DNA from 2 places in the Cronobacter muytjensii ATCC 51329 genome. Region 2 is predicted to be linked to the other one. Evidence: predicted binding sites of a transcription regulator. Region 2 holds the regulator's gene; the other holds the start of a gene.
What was found. Region 2 encodes PhoB, which activates phosphate uptake and scavenging genes when phosphate is short. Its sites were predicted from a motif close to CTGTCATAAAACTGNCNNAT; they were not measured.
Positions count from the first base shown of each region.

Region 1: the regulator PhoB is predicted to act here: its motif matches at 2,849-2,868, upstream of rpoH (RNA polymerase sigma factor RpoH).

Region 1 covers NZ_CP012268.1:4,309,509-4,317,069, forward strand. Annotated here, with positions in the region: gene ftsY (signal recognition particle-docking protein FtsY) at 1-1,043, shown strand, start outside; gene ftsE (cell division ATP-binding protein FtsE) at 1,046-1,714, shown strand; gene ftsX (permease-like cell division protein FtsX) at 1,707-2,762, shown strand; gene rpoH (RNA polymerase sigma factor RpoH) at 3,024-3,881, shown strand; gene pdxR (MocR-like pyridoxine biosynthesis transcription factor PdxR) at 3,927-5,420, opposite strand; gene AFK63_RS19725 (4-aminobutyrate--2-oxoglutarate transaminase) at 5,539-6,804, shown strand; gene AFK63_RS19730 (aromatic amino acid transport family protein) at 7,126-7,561, shown strand, end outside.
Region 2 covers NZ_CP012268.1:2,967,850-2,975,410, forward strand. Annotated here, with positions in the region: gene malZ (maltodextrin glucosidase) at 1-286, opposite strand, end outside; gene proY (proline-specific permease ProY) at 456-1,823, opposite strand; gene brnQ (branched-chain amino acid transporter carrier protein BrnQ) at 1,895-3,214, opposite strand; gene phoR (phosphate regulon sensor histidine kinase PhoR) at 3,611-4,924, opposite strand; gene phoB (phosphate response regulator transcription factor PhoB) at 4,947-5,636, opposite strand; gene sbcD (exonuclease subunit SbcD) at 5,835-7,049, shown strand; gene sbcC (exonuclease subunit SbcC) at 7,046-7,561, shown strand, end outside.

The DNA of each region.
Region 1 (7,561 bases), 1.3 Mb from region 2:
AAGACGCGCCGATTAGCGAAGAAGAGCTGGCTGCGCTGGCGGCTGACCCGGAAGCGGCGCTCGAAACCGAGCCGGAGGCTGTCGAAGACGCTGCGCCAGTCGCTGAGCAGGAGAAGCCGACTAAAGAGGGTTTCTTCGCGCGTCTTAAACGCAGCCTGCTGAAAACGAAAGAAAATCTCGGTTCCGGATTTATCAGTCTGTTCCGCGGCAAAAAAATCGACGACGATCTGTTCGAGGAGCTGGAAGAGCAGTTACTGATTGCCGATGTGGGCGTCGATACCACCCGGAAAATTATCGCCAGTCTGACTGAAGGCGCGAGCCGCAAGCAGTTGCGTGATGCAGAAGCCCTTTACGGCCTGCTGAAAGATGAGATGGGCGAAATTCTCGCCAAAGTGGACGAGCCGTTAAACGTGGAAGGCAAAACGCCTTTCGTTATCCTGATGGTCGGCGTCAACGGCGTGGGTAAAACCACCACCATCGGCAAGCTGGCGCGTCAGTTTGAGCAGCAAGGCAAGTCGGTCATGCTGGCGGCGGGAGATACCTTCCGCGCGGCGGCGGTGGAACAGCTCCAGGTCTGGGGCCAGCGCAATAACATTCCGGTTATCGCGCAGCATACCGGCGCCGATTCCGCCTCAGTGATTTTCGACGCCATCCAGGCGGCGAAAGCGCGCGGCGTTGACGTGCTGATTGCCGACACCGCCGGGCGTTTGCAGAATAAATCGCACCTGATGGAAGAGCTGAAAAAAATTGTCCGCGTGATGAAAAAGCTCGACGAGAACGCGCCGCATGAAGTGATGCTGACCATCGACGCCAGCACCGGTCAGAATGCAGTAAGCCAGGCGAAGCTGTTCCACGAGGCCGTCGGGCTCACCGGCATTACGCTCACCAAACTGGACGGCACCGCCAAAGGCGGCGTTATCTTCTCGGTGGCCGACCAGTTTGGCATTCCGATTCGCTACATTGGCGTGGGCGAACGTATTGAAGATTTGCGTCCGTTTAACGCGGGCGACTTTATTGAGGCACTTTTTGCCCGAGAGGATTAACCATGATTCGCTTTGAACATGTCAGCAAAGCCTATCTCGGTGGGAGACAAGCGCTGCAGGGGGTCACGTTCCACCTGCGGCCTGGCGAGATGTCTTTTCTTACCGGCCACTCCGGCGCCGGTAAGAGTACGCTGCTGAAGCTGATTTGCGGTATCGAACGGCCCAGCGCCGGAAAAATCTGGTTTGGCGGCCATGATATTAGCCGCCTGAAAAACCGTGAAGTGCCGTTTCTGCGTCGCCAGATCGGCATGATTTTTCAGGATCACCATCTGCTGATGGACAGAACCGTCTACGATAATGTGGCGATCCCGCTGATCATCGCAGGCGCCAGCGGCGAAGATATTCGCCGTCGCGTCTCGGCGGCGCTGGATAAAGTCGGCCTGCTGGACAAAGCGAAAAATTTCCCGATCCAGCTCTCTGGCGGTGAACAGCAGCGTGTGGGGATCGCCCGTGCGGTGGTCAATAAACCGGCGGTGCTGCTGGCGGATGAACCGACGGGTAACCTGGACGACGCTCTCTCGGAAGGCATTCTGCGTCTTTTCGAAGAGTTTAACCGCGTCGGGGTGACGGTACTGATGGCGACGCACGACACCGGGCTTATCTCACGGCGCAGTTACCCGGTGCTCACCCTGAGCGAAGGGCATTTGCATGGAGGCCGTGTTGGTGAATAAACGTGATGCGCTGAATGAAATTCGGCGCTTTAGCAACAAGCTGGATAATTTCCGTAAACAGCGTTCCTCCGGTGAAACAGGACGGCCTGTGCAGAAGCGAAATAAAGGCTCCAACGTCAAAGGCAAATCGCGGCAGGGCGGCATCAATGAACAGGTGCGTTACGCCTGGCAGGGCGCGCTTGCCGATCTGAAAAGCAAACCGCTCGCCACGTTTTTAACCATCATGGTGATCGCCATTTCGCTGACGCTGCCGAGCGTCTGCTACATGGTGTACAAAAACGTCAGCGAGGCGGCGACCCAGTATTACCCGTCGCCGCAGATAACCGTTTATCTCGATAAAACGCTCGACGATAATGCCGCGCAGCAGGTGGTGGGCCAGCTTCAGGCCGAACCGGGCGTGGCGAAGGTCAATTACCTGTCGCGCGACGAAGCGCTGGGCGAGTTCCGCAACTGGTCAGGCTTTGGCGGCGCGCTCGATATGCTGGAAGAAAACCCGCTGCCAGCAGTAGTCGTGGTCGAGCCGAAGCTCGATTTCCAGAGCAGCGAGGCGCTTAATACGCTGCGCGATCGCGTGGCGCGGTTGCAGGGCGTTGACGAAGTCCGTATGGATGACAGCTGGTTCGCGCGGCTTGCGGCGCTCACCGGGTTGGTCGGCCGCGTGGCGGCGATGATTGGCGTATTGATGGTGGCGGCGGTGTTCCTCGTCATCGGCAACAGCGTGCGCCTGAGCATTTTCGCGCGTCGCGACACGATTAATGTGCAAAAACTGATTGGCGCGACGGATGGTTTTATTCTGCGCCCGTTCCTTTACGGCGGCGCGCTGCTCGGTTTTACCGGCGCATTACTTTCACTGATTCTGTCAGAAATTTTGGTGATGCGGTTATCCGCCGCCGTGACGGATGTGGCGAAAGTTTTCGGAACGACGTTTGAAATCAGCGGGTTATCTTTTGATGAATGCCTGTTGCTGCTGCTGGTCTGCTCGATGATTGGCTGGGCAGCCGCCTGGCTTGCGACCGTGCAACATTTACGTCACTTTACTCCGGAATAAAAAATATTTGTTATAATCATCCCCTGCTACGAGTTCCCGTCAGCAGGGGATACGTACCGATGAATTCCGCTTCTCCTGCCCACGCTTTTTCATAGCAATGTCACATTTTGTGCGTAATTTATACACAAGCCTTAAGGGAACTTGTGGATAAAATCACGGTCTGATAAAAGAGTGGCTGATAGTCTCGTTGCTCAACCATGCTGGCCCGTTTGTTGCCTGATGGGGACGAACGCCAGTCCGATGTCGATTGAGAGGATTTGAATGACCAAAGAAATGCAAACTTTAGCTTTAGCCCCGGTCGGTAACCTGGAGTCGTATATCCGGGCGGCCAACGCCTGGCCGATGTTATCGGCAGACGAAGAGCGGGCACTGGCTGAAAAGCTGCATTACCAGGGCGATCTGGAAGCAGCGAAAAAGCTGATCCTGTCCCACCTGCGTTTTGTTGTTCATATCGCTCGTAACTATGCGGGCTATGGCCTGCCGCAGGCGGATCTGATTCAGGAAGGCAATATCGGCCTGATGAAAGCGGTGCGTCGCTTCAACCCGGAAGTAGGCGTGCGTCTGGTTTCCTTCGCCGTGCACTGGATCAAAGCGGAGATCCACGAATATGTGCTGCGTAACTGGCGCATCGTGAAAGTCGCTACCACTAAAGCGCAGCGTAAGCTGTTCTTTAACCTGCGTAAAACGAAGCAGCGTCTGGGCTGGTTTAACCAGGACGAAGTGGAAATGGTGGCTCGTGAGCTCGGTGTCTCCAGCAAAGATGTGCGCGAAATGGAATCGCGTATGGCCGCGCAGGATATGACGTTTGATATGTCATCAGACGATGACGCGGGCGACAGCCAGCCGATGGCCCCGGTGCTGTACCTTCAGGACAAGTCTTCCAACTTTGCTGACGGCATTGAGGATGACAACTGGGAAGAGCACGCCGCCGACAAACTGACCGACGCCATGCAGGGTCTCGACGAGCGCAGCCAGCAGATCATTCGCGCGCGCTGGCTGGACGAAGACAACAAAAGCACGCTGCAGGAGCTGGCCGATCGCTACGGCGTTTCCGCCGAGCGCGTACGTCAGCTTGAAAAAAATGCGATGAAAAAACTGCGCGCCGCGATAGAAGCCTGAGCCACGCAGCCTGATGACACCCCGCCTTAAGCGGGGTGTTTTGTTTCAGGCGTACCGGATAAGTTGCGGGTACGCTGCCTCAATACACGCCAGCAGCGCTTTAAACGCGCCCTCCATTTTCTCTTCCGCCACGCAGGCGAAGCCCATCAGCAGACCACGCCGCCGGTTTTCCGTCAGGTAATAGCGCGAGAGCGGACGCACCAGAATATCGCGTTCGTTGGCGAGCCGGGCGATCGCCACATCGTCGGCGTCATCCGGCAGATTCAGCACCAGATGCAGCCCGGCATTATCGCTGAAATCTGACAGCGCCTGCGGGCCAAGATAGCGCGTGATAAGCGCGGTCAGGCAGGCCCGGCGACGGCCATACAGCAGCCGCATACGCCGGATATGCGCGCTGTAATGCCCCGCCTCGATAAACTCCGCCAGCGCCGCCTGGATAATCGAATGTCCGCCGCGATAGAGCTCCGCATGCGCGGTTTTCATCTCCTGCGCCAGCGCGCGCGGCAACACCACATAGCCGATGCGCAGGCCCGGATAAAGCGTTTTGCTGAAGGTGCCGATGTAAATCACCGGCGGGTCGGCCACGAGCCCCTGTAATGCCGGGATTGGCTGGCCTGAGAAGCGAAATTCGCTGTCGTAATCGTCTTCCACAATCCAGCTGCCGGTCTGGCGCGCCAGCGTCAGCAGCCGCTGGCGGCGCTCCAGGCTCATCACCGCCCCGAGCGGGTACTGGTGCGACGGCGTGACGAAAATCAGCCGCGGCGGCGTCTCCCGGCGCGCTGGCGGCACCATGCCCGCGCGGTCGACCATCACCGGCGCGATATTCACCTCGTTCATCTGCAATACATGGCGGATGCCCCAGTACGACGGCTCCTCTACCCACGCCACATCGCCGTGATCGCACAGCATGCGCGCCACAAGATCGATAGCCTGGTGGATGCCTTCAGTGATCAGCACCTGGTCGGCAGTGCAGTGCACCGAGCGCGACACCCGCAAATAATCGACCAGCGCGCGTTGCAGCTCCGGTGTGCCGCCCTGACAGCTATAGGTGAGGCGCTGCGGGGTTGGACGGCGACTGAGTCGCGCCTGGATTTTACTGAAGAGCTGATGTGGAAACGCGTGGACATCCGGCACGCCAGGAATAAACGCGCCCCACTGTTTTGGGCTGGCGCTCACCTGCCCGAGCAGCGTTTTTCCGCGTGAAGAGAAGCCTGCGGGCGGTACGCGATCGTGCTCCCCTTGCGCCACCGGCGGCGCAGATAACAGGCTGTCCGGCAGCATTCCGGCGACGAATGTTCCGCTGCCAGCGCGTGACGTCACATATCCTTCCGCCAGCAATTGTTCATAAACTGTTAAAACTGTGTTTCGAGAAAGGCCGAGCTGCTGGGCAAGATCCCGGGACGCGGGCAGACGGCTTTGCGGCGGCAGGCTACCGTCGAGAATAGTCAGGCGCAGCGCGTTATAAAGCCGCTTATGCAGGCGCTCGTCGCGTTGTTCACCGAGACGAAGTAATAAGAGATCGGACACTAAAGAATGCAATTGGATCCCTCATTTATTCGAAACTGGTACTCGATTATAGGGCCATAGCCTGGGTAAATAAACGTCACTGTTTCAGGTTTGTTGCTAAAAAGTGACGTTTATCAGCAGGAGAATGCGGGTGAAAAATTCAGAATTGAACCAACGTCGTCAGAGCGCCACCCCACGTGGCGTCGGCGTCATGTGCGGCTTCTATGCCGAAAAAGCCGAAAACGCCACCCTGTGGGACGTGGAAGGCAACGAGATTATCGACTTCGCGGCAGGCATCGCGGTGCTGAACACCGGCCATCGCCACCCGCGCGTCGTGGAAGCCATCGAAAACCAGCTGCGCGCCTTTACCCATACGGCGTACCAGATTGTGCCCTACGAAAGTTATGTGTCGCTGGCCGAGCGCATCAACGGACGCGCGCCCATTGACGGCCCGGCGAAAACCGCTTTCTTCACCACCGGCGCGGAAGCCGTCGAAAACGCCGTGAAAATTGCCCGCGCGTATACCCGTCGTCCTGGCCTTATCACCTTTGGCGGCGGCTTCCACGGACGCACGTTTATGACAATGGCGCTGACCGGCAAAGTCGCGCCGTACAAAATCGGCTTCGGCCCGTTCCCTGGCTCCGTGTTCCACGCGCAGTACCCGAATGAACTGCACGGCGTATCGGTGGACGACGCGATGGCGAGCCTTGAGCGCATTTTCAAAGCGGATATCGCGCCGGATCAGGTGGCGGCCATCGTGCTGGAGCCGGTTCAGGGCGAAGGCGGCTTTAACGTGGCGCCGCCCGCGTTTATGCAGGCGCTGCGCGCGCTTTGTGACGAGCACGGGATCCTGCTGATTGCCGATGAGGTGCAGACCGGTTTCGCACGCACCGGCAAGCTGTTCGCGATGGAACACTACAGCGTGAAGCCTGACCTGTTGACGATGGCGAAAAGCCTGGCGGGCGGTATGCCGCTTTCCGGCGTGGTGGGGCGAGCGGAGGTGATGGACGCGCCCGCCCCGGGCGGCCTCGGCGGCACCTATGCGGGCAACCCGCTGGCGGTCGCGGCGGCGCATGCGGTGCTGGACGTGATTGATGAGGAAAATCTGTGCCAGCGCGCGAACGAGCTGGGCCAGCACCTGAAAGAAGTGCTGAATCAGGCGCGTCAGCATTGCCCGGCCATCGCGGAGGTGCGCGGGCAGGGCTCAATGGTGGCCGTGGAATTCAACGATCCGCAGACCGGCAAGCCGTCGCCGTCGTTTACCCAGGACGTGCAGGCGCGCGCCCGTGAAGAGGGGCTGCTGCTGTTGAGCTGCGGCGTTTACGGCAACGTTATCCGCTTCCTGTATCCGCTGACTATTCCGGATGCGCAGTTCAGCAAAGCGCTGGCGATCCTCTCCCGCGCGCTGGGGCGGTAACGGCGATAACGGTTTGAACGGCGGGCACGCACGGCTTACCCGCCACAGCCCGTAGGGGGGGAAGCGCAGCAACCCACCGCACAAGGCAGACAAAACCGTCCCGCAACACGAAACAGGAAATACCCCGAGGGCGCCCGCCTTATGGCCTGGCCGCCGCGCGGCAGCGGGCCATAACGGCGCGTCTTTGGGGAACCTGCGAAGGAGCGCGCTTCGGGAGGCTGACAGGCCCGAAGCTTAAATATCTCACTTGCTAACACAATAAAACACCGTGAACACAACCGCTTCCGGTGGTGATAGCCGCCGGATATTTAAGGAAGAACTATGTCTGAAAACACAACCTCCGCTTCACTGTGGGCGGCCCGAGAGCGGGCTGCGTCATCACCGAAATCACTGAGCTTCCTCGAAGGCGTGGCGATGATCGTTGGCACCAATATCGGCGCAGGCGTCCTCTCTATCGCCTATGCCTCAAGCAAAGCGGGCTTTATGCCGCTTCTGTTCTGGCTTGCCGTCGTCGGCGTGCTGACCACTATCACCATGCTTTATGTCGCCGAAGCGACGCTGCGCACCCGCGCGCATTTGCAGTTAAGCGGTCTCGCGGGGCGTTACGTCGGGCGCATCGGCGCCTGGCTGATGTTTGCTTCGGTATGCGTCAACAGCGTCGGCGCGCTCACCGCCTACATGACCGGCAGCGGCAAACTTCTGAGTTCGCTTATCGGCGTGTCGCCCGCCATCGGCAGCCTGATTTTCTTTATTCCGG
Region 2 (7,561 bases):
CGAGCGGGCTGAACCACTGTTGACGATCGCGCCAGAGCAGTTTGAAGGCGTAGCGGCGGCGCGGCTGACCGTCGCCGAGCGGAATACTCGCCTGCCACGCGCTGACCTCCGGGTGCGGCGCGGCTGACAGCCGCTTCATGGTAAACGGCGTTTCTTCGTTATCGCGCTCGTAGCGCAGCACAACGGTTTCCGGCAGCGCGTCGCCCTTGAGCCAGAGGGTAATCTGTAACGTCTCCCCCTGCTTGCGAATAAAGGGCGCGACGGGGAGATGCCAGGCATTCAACATACACTTAATCCTTAATCGACAGAAAACGGGGCGATCTTTTCACACGGGCAACCGCGCGCCTTCCTCATTCTGGATTTTATTGGGGGAGGAGACGGGAGGCGGAGAATCTCAGGTGAGCGTAGAGCGAAAACATCATCCCCGCCAGGCGGCGGGGATGAAGGGAGAAGGATTACGCGGTAAGACGGGCGTCGCGGCGGCGTTTAAACACCCAGCCGACCAGCAGCAGCGCAATCCACGCGAAACCGACGTAGAGCGAAATGCGGGTATCCGGATGATAGCCAATCAGCGCGATGATAAGCGCCAGGAAAATCAGGCCCGCGATGGTGGTCGCCACCCCGCCCGGCACTTTGAATTTCAGGGCTTTGACTTCGCCAGCGCTCAGGCGACGGCGGAAAGCCACCTGCGAGAGCAGGATCATTATCCAGACCCAGACGGTCGCAAACGTCGCGAGCGACGCAATCACCAGGAAGACGTTTTCCGGCATGATGTAGTTGAGGTACACCGCCAGCAGCATCGCGAAGCACATCACGACCACCGTCACCCACGGAATGCCGCGACGCGAGGTTTTGGCGAACACTTTCGGCGCGCTGCCCTGCTCCGCCATGCCGTGAAGCATGCGACCGACGCCGAAGACATCGCTGTTGATCGCCGACAGTGAAGCGGTCAGCACCACGAAGTTCAGGATACCCGCCGCGACGGTAATGCCCATATGCTGGAAGGTCAGGACGAACGGGCTGCCGTTGGTGCCGACTTCGTTCCATGGATAGATAGACATGATCACAAACAGCGTACCGACATAAAACACCAGAATACGCAGCGGTACGGAGTTGATGGCGCGCGGAATGGATTTCGCCGGGTCTTTCGCCTCGCCCGCCGTGATGCCGATAATCTCAATGCCGCCATAGGCGAACATCACCATCTGCAGCGCCATCACGGTGCCAATCCAGCCGTTCGCAAAGAAGCCGCCGTTGCTCCACAGGTTATGGATACCGGTCGGCTGGCCGCCGTTGCCGATGCCCCAGATAATGATGCCGATACCGGCGGCAATCATGATGATAATGGTGGCGACTTTAAAGAACGAGAACCAGAACTCCAGCTCGCCGAACACTTTGACGCTCATCAGGTTAATGGCGCAGATAATCAGCACCACGCTCAGCACCCAGACCCAGTGCGGCACCGCCGGAAACCAGACGCCCATATAGATGCCGAAAGCGGTCACGTCGGCGATGGCGACAATCAGGATTTCAAAGCAGTAGGTCCAGCCGGTGATATAACCCGCGAGCGGGCCGAGGTTATCCTGCGCATAGCGAGAGAAAGAGCTCGCCGCCGGGTTATGCACCGACATTTCGCCGAGCGCGCGCATGATGATATACGCCGCCACGCCGCCAATAATGTAGGCCAGCAGTACGCTTGGGCCTGCCATTTTGATGGCGTCCGCCGAGCCGTAAAACAGGCCGGTGCCAATCGCTGAACCCAGCGCCATAAAGCGGATGTGTCTTGTACTCAATCCGCGCTTGAGCTTGTTCTCGTTTTCCATCTTTCCAGTACCACGTCATACAATAAAAAAACCACGGAGCCAGGCCCCGTGGTTCAACAATCAACCGACGATCAGTGTGCGGTGGAAGTCACGCTCCGTCCGGCCATGCGATCCCAGACGGCCGCCGCCAGCGCAATCACGATGGTCGGCAGCAGCCAGGCCAGCCCCTGATCCGCCATCGGCAGTTTCTGAGTCCAGGCCGGAAGGATACCGCTTATCGCCGAGGCTTTCACCCCATCAATCAAACCGAACAGCAGACTGACCGCCATCGCCGGGGCGATAACACGGCTCGCATTATGCCACCAGCCGCGGGTAAAGCTCAGCACAACCAGTGCGATACACGGCGGATAGATGGCCGTCAGCACAGGAATCGAGAACTGAATCAGCTGGCTTAAGCCGAGGTTCGACACCACCATGGAGAACAGCCCCAGGATAAAGACCAGCGTGCGGTAGGAGAGCGGCAGGTATTGCGCGAAGAACTCAGCGCAGGCGCAGGTCAGGCCGACCGCGGTCACCATGCATGCCAGGAAAATCAGCGCCGCCAGCAGGAAGCTGCCCGCACCGCCGAAGGTATGCTGAACATAAGCGTGCAGGATAGCCGCGCCGTTAACGGATTGATCCACCAGCGTCGCGCTGTCAGAGCCCAGGCGGAACAGCGCCAGATAGAGCAGCGTCAGGCCCACGCCCGCCATCAGGCCTGCGAACACCGTGTAGCGCGTCAGCAGACGAGAGTCGGTAACGCCGCGCGAGCGCGCCGCGTTGACGATAACAATCCCGAACACCATTGCGCCCAGGGTATCCATCGTCAGATAGCCATTCACAAACCCGTTGGAAAACGCCGCTTTCTGGTAGGCCTCTGTCGCCACGCTGATATCGCCCGCCGGCCAGAGAATGGCCGCGACCGACAGCACCACCAGCGCGATGATTTTCAGCGGCGCCAGAAAGTTGCCCACGGTATCCAGCAGTTTGCCCGGATAGAGCGAGACCAGGATCACCAGCGCGAAATAGACCAGGCTGTAAATCAGCAGCGGCAGCGCGCCGTCGCCGGTCAGTGGCGCAATGCCCACTTCGAACGACACGGTGGCGGTACGCGGCGTCGCGAACAGCGGCCCTACCGCCAGGTAGCAGACGGTCGCCAGCAGAATACCCGCCACGCGGCCGATCGGATGGCTCAGGCTGTCAACGCCGCCGCCGACCTTCGCCAGCGCCACCACGGTCAGCACAGGCAGACCAACAGCGGTTATCAGAAAGCCGATCGCCGCCGTCCACACATGCGGACCGGCCTGCAAACCAACCATAGGAGGGAAAATGATGTTACCCGCGCCGACGAACAGCGCAAAGGTCATAAACCCCAGTGCGATAATGTCGCGCGATTTTAACTGATGGGTCATAAGATTTACTGCCTGTGGATGTGGTGTTGAAATAAATATTTTTTACCGTCAGTTGCCTGACGAAAACGCGGCTATTTCAGACGGCGACAGCGGGATATGCTTCCCGATTACGCTGGCGAAGAATTGTTTTTCAGTTTACCACGCAAAAACAGTCGGTCTGGCAATAGCAGGGGCGCAATTTAAACGCTTATAACGTTTAAAGGCAAGACGGGATCGTAAAACCAGACCTTTATGCCAGATCTAAGTTTCGGGGCAGTGATAAAATCTAATTTCCTAAAAAACCTCCGGCGATTCGCGCGAGCAAAAAAGCAACAAACGATGTAAAAAGCGCTGCAAGGTGGATAAAAAATGAATAAGGCCAGCTTATGGCTGGCCCCGGAAAGCAGACGTGACGAGTTACACTACAGAAACCGCTTTGGCAGGCGCGGCGGCAATGAGTCTTTCCGGCAGCAGAAACGAAAACGTCGTTCCTTTGCCGGGCGTACTTTCAATCTCCAGTCGCGCGTCATGATGCGTCAGCGCGTGTTTTACAATCGCGAGTCCTAACCCGCTACCGCCGGTCTGGCGCGAGCGCGCTTTGTCCACCCGGTAAAAGCGCTCCGTCAGGCGAGGAATATGCTCCGCCGCGATCCCAGGCCCGGTATCCGACACGCTAAAGCGCGCGCCATGCGGCGTGTGCTCCCAGCGCACCGTGATATGCGTGCCCGCAGGCGTATGGTTCACCGCGTTATAGACCAGGTTGGAAATCGCGCTGCGCAACTGCTCATCGTTGCCAAGCACTTTAAGCTGTGGTTCCACCTCAAACGTAAAGGTATGCTTCTGCTGGCTGAGCGTCTGCGCTTCGCGCTCCACGACACGCAGCATCATCGGCACATCGATGGTTTCGTTGAGCTGCATCGCGGGCGCCGCCTCGATTTTCGACAGCGTCAGTAGCTGTTTTACCAGGCCTTCCATCCGGTAGGTTTGCTCGCGCATGGTATGCAGCGCTTTTTCACGCAGCGGCCCTTCGAGCGTCTGCTCATGCATCATCTCAAGATAGCCCTGCAACACGGTCAGCGGCGTGCGCAACTCATGGCTGACGTTTGCAAAGAAGTTGCGTCGCGCGCCTTCGAGCTGATGCATCTGTGTGACATCGCGCGCCACCATCAGCAACTGCTCTTCACTGTATGGCATCACGCGAAACTCAAGATGACGCCCGTTATTGAGCACCAGATGCAGCGGTCGGTTGAAATCCTGGCCGCGCAGATAGCTGGTGAACTCCGGGTAGCGCAGAAGGTTAAGGATGTTCTGCCCGTTATCGTCGGGCCACCGCAGGCCAAGCAGCTGTTGCGCAAGACCGTTACACCAGAAGATGGCGCCCTCTTCCGTGGTCAGCACCACGGCGTCCGGCAGCGATTCCGCGCCGCTGCGAAAGCGTTTGATAAGATTGCCCAGCTCACGGCGACGCTTTTTATTGCGCAACTGCATCTGGTGCAGCCCGTAGAGCAGCGGCTCCCAGCTGCCGCTGCCAGGCGGCGGCGTCATGCTGCGATCCACCCACAGCCACCAGGAAAGGCGCAGCAGATTCCAGAAATGCCAGATGAGCAATCCGGTCACTGCCGCCAGTAAAAACCATGCCAGATAGCCGAATATCGCCCCGAGAACCAGCGCCGGAATACAGCTAAGCAACAGCTCCAGCACCAGTCTTTTCCATGACAGCCGTTCCAGCACGCGTCACACTCCTGTTTTGGGTTTAAAAACGGGTCGAGAACCGATAACCCGTACCGCGCACCGTTTGTACCATTCTGTCATGACCGCTATGTTCCAGCGCCTTGCGCAGGCGGCGGATATGCACATCGACAGTGCGATCTTCCACATACACATTCGTACCCCAGACGTGGTTCAGCAGCTGTTCGCGGCTGTAAACGCGCTCCGGGTGCGTCATAAAGAAGTGTAACAGTTTGAATTCCGTTGGCCCCATGTCGAGGGGATTTTCGCCGGTCATCACGCGGTGCGATGATGGATCGAGACTTAAGCCCTGCATTTCAATGACTTCATCCACCGCCATCGGGGAGATGCGGCGCATGACGGCTTTGATGCGCGCCACCAGTTCTTTCGGGGAGAACGGCTTGGTAATGTAATCATCCGCGCCCGTTTCCAGACCGCGTACGCGATCTTCTTCTTCGCCGCGCGCGGTCAGCATCACGACCGGGATCTCGCGAGTCAGCGCTTCGCGTTTGATATGTTTAATAAACTGGATCCCCGATCCGCCAGGCAGCATCCAGTCCAGCAAAATCAGATCCGGCCAGGGCTCATTGAGTTGATTCACCGCACTGTCATAATCTTCCGCTTCCACCGGCTGGAAGCCATTTTGTTCCAGTACGAAGCATACCATCTCGCGGATAGGTGCTTCATCTTCAACGACCAGAATACGTCTCGCCATGATTAGCCCTGTTAAATAAAGTAAACAGAATGTAATGCGGCGCCATTATGCGTCAGATTTATGACAGATTTATGAAAAAGATGACCGTAAGATGACCTGTCAGCGCAGGCGAAAAAACCGCGCGGCGCGACGAAACAGGACACTCGCCGTACCGGATGTTTATAATCCCCTTCTCGCTTTTTCGCCACAGGGCATCCCATGCGTATTCTGCATACCTCAGACTGGCATCTTGGTCAAAATTTTTATGCCAAAAGCCGCGCCGCCGAGCATGAAGCCTTTCTCGACTGGCTCCTCGGCGCTGCCATCGAGCATCAGGTGGACGCGATTATCGTCGCAGGCGACATTTTTGATACCGGCGCGCCGCCGAGCTATGCGCGCGAGCTCTACAACCGCTTTGTCGTCAAACTGCAGGCGACGAACTGTCCGCTTATCGTGCTGGGCGGCAACCACGATTCGGTGGCGACGCTGAATGAATCCCGCGAGCTGCTCGCCTGCCTTAACACGCAGGTGATCGCCAGCGCCCGGCTGACGCCGGAAAGTCAGGCCACCTTATTATACCGGCGCGACGGCGAGCCCGGCGCGGTGCTCTGCCCCATTCCGTTTTTGCGCCCGCGCGATGTGCTGCGCAGCCTTAGCGGCCAGTCGGGGCGCGAAAAACAGCAGCAACTGCTGGAGGCCATCAGCCAGCACTATCAACAGTGCTACGAGGCCGCCTGCCAGCTTCGCGGCGAGCGTAATCTGCCGATTATCGCCACCGGCCATCTCACGACCGTCGGCGTGACGAAAAGTGACGCGGTACGCGACATCTATATAGGCACGCTCGACGCGTTTCCGGCGGATCGCTTTCCGCCCGCCGATTACATCGCGCTTGGCCATATCCACCGCGCCCAGAAGGTCGCGGGCTGCGAGCATATCCGCTACAGCGGCTCGCCGATTGCGCTGAGCTTTGATGAAACCGGCAAAGAGAAAAGCGTGTTTCTGGTGGAGTTCGCCGACGGCAAACTGCGCGACGTCACGGCGCTCCCGGTGCCGGTCAGCCAGCCGCTGGCGGTCTTAAAAGGCAGCCTGGCGTCCATCACCGCCCAGCTCGAACAGTGGCGCGACGCGCCCGACGAGCCGAAAGTCTGGCTCGATATTGAAATTGACACCGGAGAGTTCCTGCACGACATGCACCGCCAGATAAGCCAGCTTACCGAAAGCCTGCCGGTGGAAGTCGTCCTGCTGCGTCGCAGCCGCGAGATGCGCGAGCGCGCACTTGGCACGCTCAGCACTGAAACCCTCAGCGAACTGGGCGTGGAAGAAGTGTTTGAGCGCCGCCTGGATCTGGAAGCGCTGGAAGAACCAGAGCGGGCGCGGCTGCGCACGCTGTTCGCCCGCACGCTGGAGAGCCTGCACGAGGAAGACGAGGCATGAAAATCTTAACCCTGCGGCTGAAAAACCTGAATTCACTCAAAGGCGAATGGAAAATCGACTTCACCGCCGAGCCGTTCGCCAGCAACGGACTGTTCGCCATTACCGGCCCGACCGGCGCGGGCAAAACCACGCTGCTTGACGCCATCTGCCTTGCGCTCTATCACCGCACGCCGCGTCTGAACGCGCTGTCGCAAAGCCAGAACGATTTAATGACCCGCGACACCGCCGAATGTCTGGCGGAGGTGGAGTTTGAAGTTAAAGGCGTCGCCTGGCGCGCGTTCTGGAGCCAGAGCCGCGCCCGCGGCCAGCCGGACGGCAATTTACAGGCGCCGCGCGTGGAGCTTGCGCGCTGTGACGATGGCAAAATCGTCGCCGATAAAATCAAAGACAAACTTGACCGCATCGCCGCGCTGACCGGGCTGGATTATGACCGTTTCACCCGATCGATGATGCTCTCGCAGGGGCAGTTCGCCGCGTTTCTCAACGCCGAGGCCAAAGCCCGCGCCGAACTG